DNA from 2 places in the Actinomadura graeca genome. Region 1 is predicted to be linked to the other one. Evidence: riboswitches for the same ligand, from Rfam matches in the RefSeq annotation. Region 1 holds a riboswitch; the other holds the start of a gene.
What was found. A riboswitch is a leader RNA that binds a small molecule or an ion and turns the genes downstream of it on or off. The one in region 1 is predicted to bind glycine.

Region 1 (3,398 bases):
GCCGTCCACGTACACCTGGCCGCCCGCCTCGTGCACGGCGGCGCACACGTCGGTGATCGTCTCCTCGAAGACGCCATGGGTGGACGGGTAGGTCACCATGATCGCCGACAGCCGGTCACCGTGCGTGCCGATCTTGGAGTGCAGGTCGTCCAGGTCGATGTTGCCGCCCTCGTCGCAGGCGACGACGGCGACGCGCATCCCGGCCATGACGGCGCTGGCGGCGTTGGTGCCGTGCGCGGAGGACGGGATGAGGCACACGTCACGGTGCCCCTCGCCGCGGGAGGCGTGGTAGGCGCGGATGGCGAGCAGGCCCGCCAGCTCGCCCTGGGAGCCGGCGTTGGGCTGGACGGACACCTTGGCGTAGCCGGTCATCTCGGCCAGCGCGTCCTCCAGCTCGCCGATCAGCTCCAGGTAGCCCTGGGCCTGCTCGACGGGCGCGAACGGGTGGATGCCGGCGAACTCCGGCCAGGTGACCGGCTCCATCTCGGTGGTGGCGTTCAGCTTCATCGTGCAGGAGCCGAGCGGGATCATGGAGCGGTCGAGCGCGATGTCCTTGTCCTGGAGCCGGCGCAGGTAGCGCAGCATCGCGGTCTCGGAGCGGTGCGCGTGGAAGACGGGGTGGGTCAGGTACGGGCTCTCGCGGCGCAGCCCGCCGGGAAGCGCCTCGTCCGCGCCGGAGACGTCCGCGGGGACGCCGAACGCCTCCAGGACGGCGGCGACGTGCCCGGGCAGCGTCGTCTCGTCGCAGGCGACCGCGACGTGGTCGGCGCCGGACGGGCGCAGGTTGATCCCGCGCTCGCGTGCGGCGGCCACGACGGCGGCGGCCCGTCCGGGGACGCGGGCGAGGACCGTGTCGAAGAAGGAGCCGTGCACGACCTCGACGCCGCCGCGGCGCAGCCCCGCGGCGATCTCGGCGGCGCGGCGGTGCGTGCGCTGGGCGATGGCGGCCAGGCCCTCGGGGCCGTGGTACACGGCGTACATGCTGGCCATCACAGCGAGGAGCACCTGGGCGGTGCAGATGTTGCTGGTGGCCTTCTCGCGGCGGATGTGCTGCTCGCGGGTCTGCAGCGCCAGGCGGTAGGCGGTGGCGCCGTCGGCGTCGACGGACACGCCGACGAGGCGTCCGGGGAGCTGCCGCTGGATGCCCTCGGCGACGGCCATGTAGCCCGCGTGGGGGCCGCCGAACCCGTAGGGGACGCCGAACCGCTGCGCGGAGCCCACCGCGATGTCGGCGCCGAACTCGCCCGGCGGGCGCAGCAGCGTCAGCGCGAGCAGGTCGGCGGCGACGACGACCTTCGCGCCCCGCTCGCGGGCCTGCGCGCAGACGGGCTCCAGGTCGCGGACGGCGCCGGACGCGCCCGGGTACTGCAGCAGGACGCCGAAGAAGTCGCCCTGGGGCAGCCCGTCCGACACGTCCGCGGTGACGACGTCGATGCCGAGGGGGACCGCGCGGGTCCGGACGACCTCGATCGTCTGCGGGAGCGCGTCGGCGTCGACCAGGAACGTTCCGGGCTCACGGCGCCGGGAGGCCCGGTGCGCGAGCGCCATGGCCTCGGCGGCGGCGGTCGCCTCGTCCAGCATGGACGCGTTGGCGACCGGCAGCCCCGTGAGGTCGCCGACGGCGGTCTGGAAGTTCAGCAGGGCCTCCAGGCGGCCCTGGGAGATCTCCGGCTGGTACGGCGTGTAGGCGGTGTACCAGCCCGGGTTCTCCATGACGTTGCGGAGGATCACGCCCGGGGTGATCGTCCCGTGGTAGCCCAGCCCGATCATGGACGTGAGGACGGTGTTGCGGGCGGCGAGCTCGCGCAGGCGGTCCAGCGCGGCGGTCTCGCTGAGCGCGGGCGGCAGGTCCAGGGGGCGGCCGGTGCGGATCGCGGCGGGCACCGCGTCGTCGATGAGCGCCTCGGCGCCGGAGTAGCCGATCGCCGCCAGCATCCTCGCCTGGTCGTCCGGCGAGGGGCCGATGTGACGGTCGGCGAACACGGCGCGGGGATGCTGCGGCGAGGCCACCGGTGCGAAGTACTGGGCGGTCATGGGGAGAGCCTCCTGGCTGCTGCGGTCGCTCAGGCCACCGCCGGCGCGGACCGGCGGCCTGTCTCCCCCTCTGTCATCGGCACCTGAGAGCTTCACCCGCGCGGCGGGGTTTCCCCTTCGGTGAGCCGTCCTTCCCCGTCGGGGGAGATCGACGCCTGCTTTCCAGAGGTGCCTCGCCCGAACGGTCCTTTTGCCTGAGAGGTTCCGGGGAGGTTGCCCCTTCGGCGCCTCACGCCGGCTTGCGCGAGGTCTCTCCCGTTCAGGGTCGACGGCGTGTCTGGGGCAAACCCTACCCAACGATCGCCCACTCCGATCGTCCCGGGCCCGCGAAGATCGGGACGGTGCCCCGGTGACCTGGGGCGCCGCGCGTGTACCGACCAGTACGATGAGCACGGCCCGGCGACGGGACGGGCCGCGGGGCCGGGGCGGAGAAGGGCGGCGGACACGGGTGGAGGCGCGCGCTGCCGGTGACGGGCTCCCGCTCGACGGCGCGGCTCCGGGTCTGGGACGCTGATCACGATGACCGATGGCCAGTGCGGCGGCCCGGCGTGACGCGGCCGACCGGAGTGACACCGGCCCGCGGCGGGACGCGGCGCCCCGGGCGGGGCACCGCCACGGGCGTACCCGTCGACGAGCCCGCCCGGCCGGACCGGATCCGGCGTCCCGTGGACGCGATCCGGTTCGCGGCGTCCTGCGCCCTGCTGGTGGCGGTGATGCTGCTGGTGTCGATCGCGCAGCAGACGACGCACGGCCTCCAGACCGACATCGCCGAGGGCACCGCGCACGCGCCGAGGCTGCTGCTGTCGCTGGCGACGCTGGCGTCCAGCTTCGGGGTCCTGGCCGTCCCGGTGGCCTTCGCCTTCGAGCGGCTGTTCCACAAGGACGGGACGCGCGTCGCCATCGCGCTGCTGGCCGCCGCGATCGCGTTCCTGATCACGATCGGGCTGGACGACCTGGTGGTGCCGTCGGCGCCCGGCGGCGTGCTGGACTCGCTGATCTGGGGCGGCACGGCGACCGCGCCCGTGCACACCGACATCGCGCCGGTGATCGCGTTCGTCACCGCGGTCGGGATGGCGGGGCGGTTCCGCTGGCAGGCCGCGACGTGGACGATGATCGGGCTGGCGGCGCTGACCGGGCTCACCGCGTCCTACGCCTCGGTCGCCGCGCTCGCGGCGACGTACCTGCTCGGCCGGGCGATCGGGCACGGCACCCTGTACGCGGTCGGGACGCCGAACCCCCGCCCTCCCGGCACGGCGGTGATGGGGGCGCTGGAGCGGCTCGGGCTGCGGCCGGAGCGCGCCGCGCGCCTGGACGCCGAGGAGGGCGGCGGCACCGAGGAGGCCCGCCGGTACGGGGTGGTCCTG
Region 2 (3,398 bases), 2.8 Mb from region 1:
ACCGCTCCGGGCCCCTGCCGCTCCAGCGCGCTGGCGGGGGTGATGCCGAGGAACCCCACGTCCACGATCTTGTTCTCGTTGTCGAGGTCGCGCATCTTGTTACGGGTGATCGGCACGTTCAGCGAGATCTTCTGGCCGCCGCGGTCGACGACCATCGGGACCGTGCGCCCGGCGGAGTCGCGGATCTGCTTCTGGAGCTGGGCGTAGTCATCGACGCGCCTGCCGTCGTAGGACACGATCCGGTCGCCGGCCTTCAGCCCGACCTGCTGCGCGGGGGTCGGCGCCGCGTCCGCGGGGCAGCTGTCGAGCCGTGACTGGCTCGCCGGGACCATGCAGGGCGAGACCTCCTGGATCACCGGCTGCGCGCGCTGCACGCCGAGGCCCATCAGCAGGATCGCGAAGAAGACCACGGCCAGGATCAGGTTCATGGCGGGGCCGCCGAACATGATCAGCAGTTTCTGCCACCACTTCTTGGCGTAGAACACGCGGTCCTCGTCGCCGGGCCTGACCTCCTCCAGCGCCGCGCCGCGCGCGGACTCGATGAGGCCCTGCCAGGGCCCGGTGCTGATCCGCCTGACCTGGCCCGGGGCGTCGCCCTTGCGGGGCGGCAGCATCCCGATCATGCGGATGTAGCCGCCGAGCGGGATCCACTTCAGCCCGTACTCGGTCTCGCCCTTGCGCCGGGACCACATCGTGGGCCCGAACCCGACCATGAACTGGGTCGTCCGGACCCGGAACAGCTTGGCGAACGAGAAGTGCCCGAGCTCGTGCAGCGCGATGGACGCGAGCAGGCCGAAGAACAGGATCAGCACTCCCGCCAGCCAGCCCATGCATGCCCCTCCGGTCGTGCACCCCGCACCGGGGGGTGGTATCCAGCAGTCCCCAAAGGGTACGTCACGGGCGTGCGTTTCGTTGAGTCTTGACGTGATCATGGGACGCGGCGGACCGTCCTTACCGGACGGCCCGCAATCGCGCTCCGGCGCCGTGGGCGGCCCCTTCGTCCGCGACCGGGCGCACCCGCCCCGCTGGTCGCGGAGCTGGGCCGCTGCTAGCCTGGCCGGAGCCGATGATCCCGTGCGGGAGAGTCCCCGGCCGCCAGCGGGGGACGCCGAAGGAGCAAATCCTCCCCGGAACCTCTCAGGCCCACGGACCGCACGGACCAGGCGACCTCTGGAAAGCGGGGACGTCCGTCCCCCGCCGAAGGTGCAAGCCCGCGGCGCACGGCGCGGGTGAAGCTCTCAGGCGCCGATGACAGAGGGGGAGGCACCGGAAACGCCCGGTGCGCGGGTGGGACGATGGGTCCACGCGCGCCCGCGACGAAGGAGCCGAACCCATGTCCGCCGATTCCACCGCCAGAAAGACGCCGCTGCACGACGTCCACCAGGATCTCGGCGCCAACCTCGTCGACTTCGCGGGCTATCTGATGCCGCTGCGCTACGCGAGCGAGACCGCCGAGCACCAGGCCGTCCGGCAGGGCGCCGGGCTGTTCGACCTGTCCCACATGGGGGAGATCTTCCTCGCCGGGCCGGGCGCGGGCGCCGCGCTCGACCACGCGCTGGTCGGCAACCTGTCGCCGATGGCGGTCGGCAAGGCCCGCTACACGATGATCTGCGCGCCCGACGGCGGCGTCCTGGACGACCTCATCGTCTACCGGCTGGCCGACGAGACGTGGATGGTCGTCGCGAACGCCGCGAACACCGCGGTCGTCCTCGACGCCCTGACCGAGCGGGCCGCGGGCTTCGACGCCGCCGTGCGGGACCGCTCCGGCGACTACGCGCTGATCGCCCTCCAGGGCCCCCGCTCCCAGGCGATCCTGGAGGGCTTCACCGACGCGCCGCTGGCCGGGCTGAAGTACTACGCGATCCTCGCGGCCGCGGTCGCCGGCATCGACGCGCTCGTCGCCCGCACCGGCTACACCGGCGAGGACGGCTTCGAGCTGTTCGTCGACGCCTCCGACGCCGTCCGGCTGTGGGAGGCGCTGGCGAAGGCCGGCGGTGTCGTCCCCGCCGGCCTGTCGGCGCGCGACACGCTCCGCCTTGAGGCGGGAATGCCGCTGTACGGCAACGAGCTGACCGCCGAGACGACCCCCTTCGAGGCGGGCCTCGGCCGCGTCGTCAAGCTGGACAAGCCCGGCGACTTCGTCGGGAAGGCCGCCCTGGCGGCGCAGGCGCAGACGCCCCCGGGCCGTAGGCTCGTGGGCCTGGTGGCCCGGGGGCGCCGGGCGCCGCGCAAGGGGTACCAGGTCGTCACGTCGGACGGCACGCCGTGCGGTGTCGTGACGAGCGGCGCCCCGTCGCCCACACTGGGCAGGCCGATCGCCATGGCCTACCTCGACAGCGGTGTCGGGGAGGACGGCCTCGCCGTGGACGTCCGCGGCAGGCACGAGCCGGTCGACGTGGTCGCCCTGCCGTTCTACAAGCGTTCCTGAAACCCTGGAGAGAGAAGAAACGTGAGCGTTCCGGAGCAGCTCCGCTACAGCGAAGAGCACGAGTGGGTCGCCGGTCTCGGCCCCGCCCAGCAGGTCCCCGAGGACGGCATCGTCACCGTCGGCATCACCGCGCACGCCGCCGACGCCCTCGGCGAGATCGTCTACCTCGAGCTGCACTCCTCCGAGGGTGACGCCGTCGAGGCGGGCGAGCCCTGCGGCGAGGTGGAGTCCACCAAGTCCGTCAGCGACCTGTACGCCCCGGTCAGCGGCGAGATCACGGCCGTCAACGCCGCGGTCGTGGACGAGCCGAAGATCATCAACGACGACCCGTACGGCGAGGGGTGGATCTTCAAGGTCCGCGTCTCGGGCGAGCCGGGCGACCTGCTCGACGCCGCCGAGTACGGCAAGCTGATCGAGGAGGGCTGACCGTGGGCCTACACGACCCGCTCGCCACGGCCGACCCCGAGGTCGCCGCGGCACTGGACGCCGAGCTGCGCCGCCAGCAGGGCACGCTGGAGATGATCGCGTCGGAGAACTTCGCGCCCGTCTCCGTCCTGGAGGCGCAGGGCTCCGTCCTGACCAACAAGTACGCCGAGGGGTACCCCGGCCGGCGCTACTACGGCGGCTGCGAGCACGTCGACGTCACCGAGCAGCTCGCCATCGACCGCGCCAAGGCCCTGTTCGGCGCCGAGCACGCCAACGTCCAGCCGCACAGCGGCGCCCAGGCCAACACCGCCGTCTACTTCGCCCTGCTCCAGCAGGGCGACACGATCCTCGGCCTCGACCTGGCCCACGGCGGGCACCTCACCCACGGGATGCGGCTGAACTACTCCGGCAAGGTGCTGAACGTGGTGCCCTACCACGTCCGCGCCGGTGACGGCCTGGTCGACATGGACGAGGTCGCCGCGCTCGCCGCCGAGCACCGCCCGAAGATGATCGTGGCGGGCTGGTCGGCGTACCCGCGGCAGCT

Region 2: linked by a shared signal. The riboswitch ahead of gcvT (glycine cleavage system aminomethyltransferase GcvT) and the one ahead of gcvP (aminomethyl-transferring glycine dehydrogenase) in region 1 are both predicted to bind glycine.

What each region holds. Positions count from the first base shown of each region.
Region 1 covers NZ_CP059572.1:115,125-118,522, reverse strand. The annotation lists gene gcvP (aminomethyl-transferring glycine dehydrogenase) at 1-2,034, opposite strand, end outside; glycine riboswitch at 2,095-2,206, opposite strand; glycine riboswitch at 2,207-2,302, opposite strand; gene AGRA3207_RS00520 (lysylphosphatidylglycerol synthase transmembrane domain-containing protein) at 2,583-3,398, shown strand, end outside.
Region 2 covers NZ_CP059572.1:2,915,758-2,919,155, forward strand. The annotation lists gene AGRA3207_RS12830 (M50 family metallopeptidase) at 1-830, opposite strand, end outside; glycine riboswitch at 1,068-1,163, shown strand; glycine riboswitch at 1,168-1,258, shown strand; gene gcvT (glycine cleavage system aminomethyltransferase GcvT) at 1,334-2,428, shown strand; gene gcvH (glycine cleavage system protein GcvH) at 2,450-2,854, shown strand; gene AGRA3207_RS12845 (serine hydroxymethyltransferase) at 2,851-3,398, shown strand, end outside.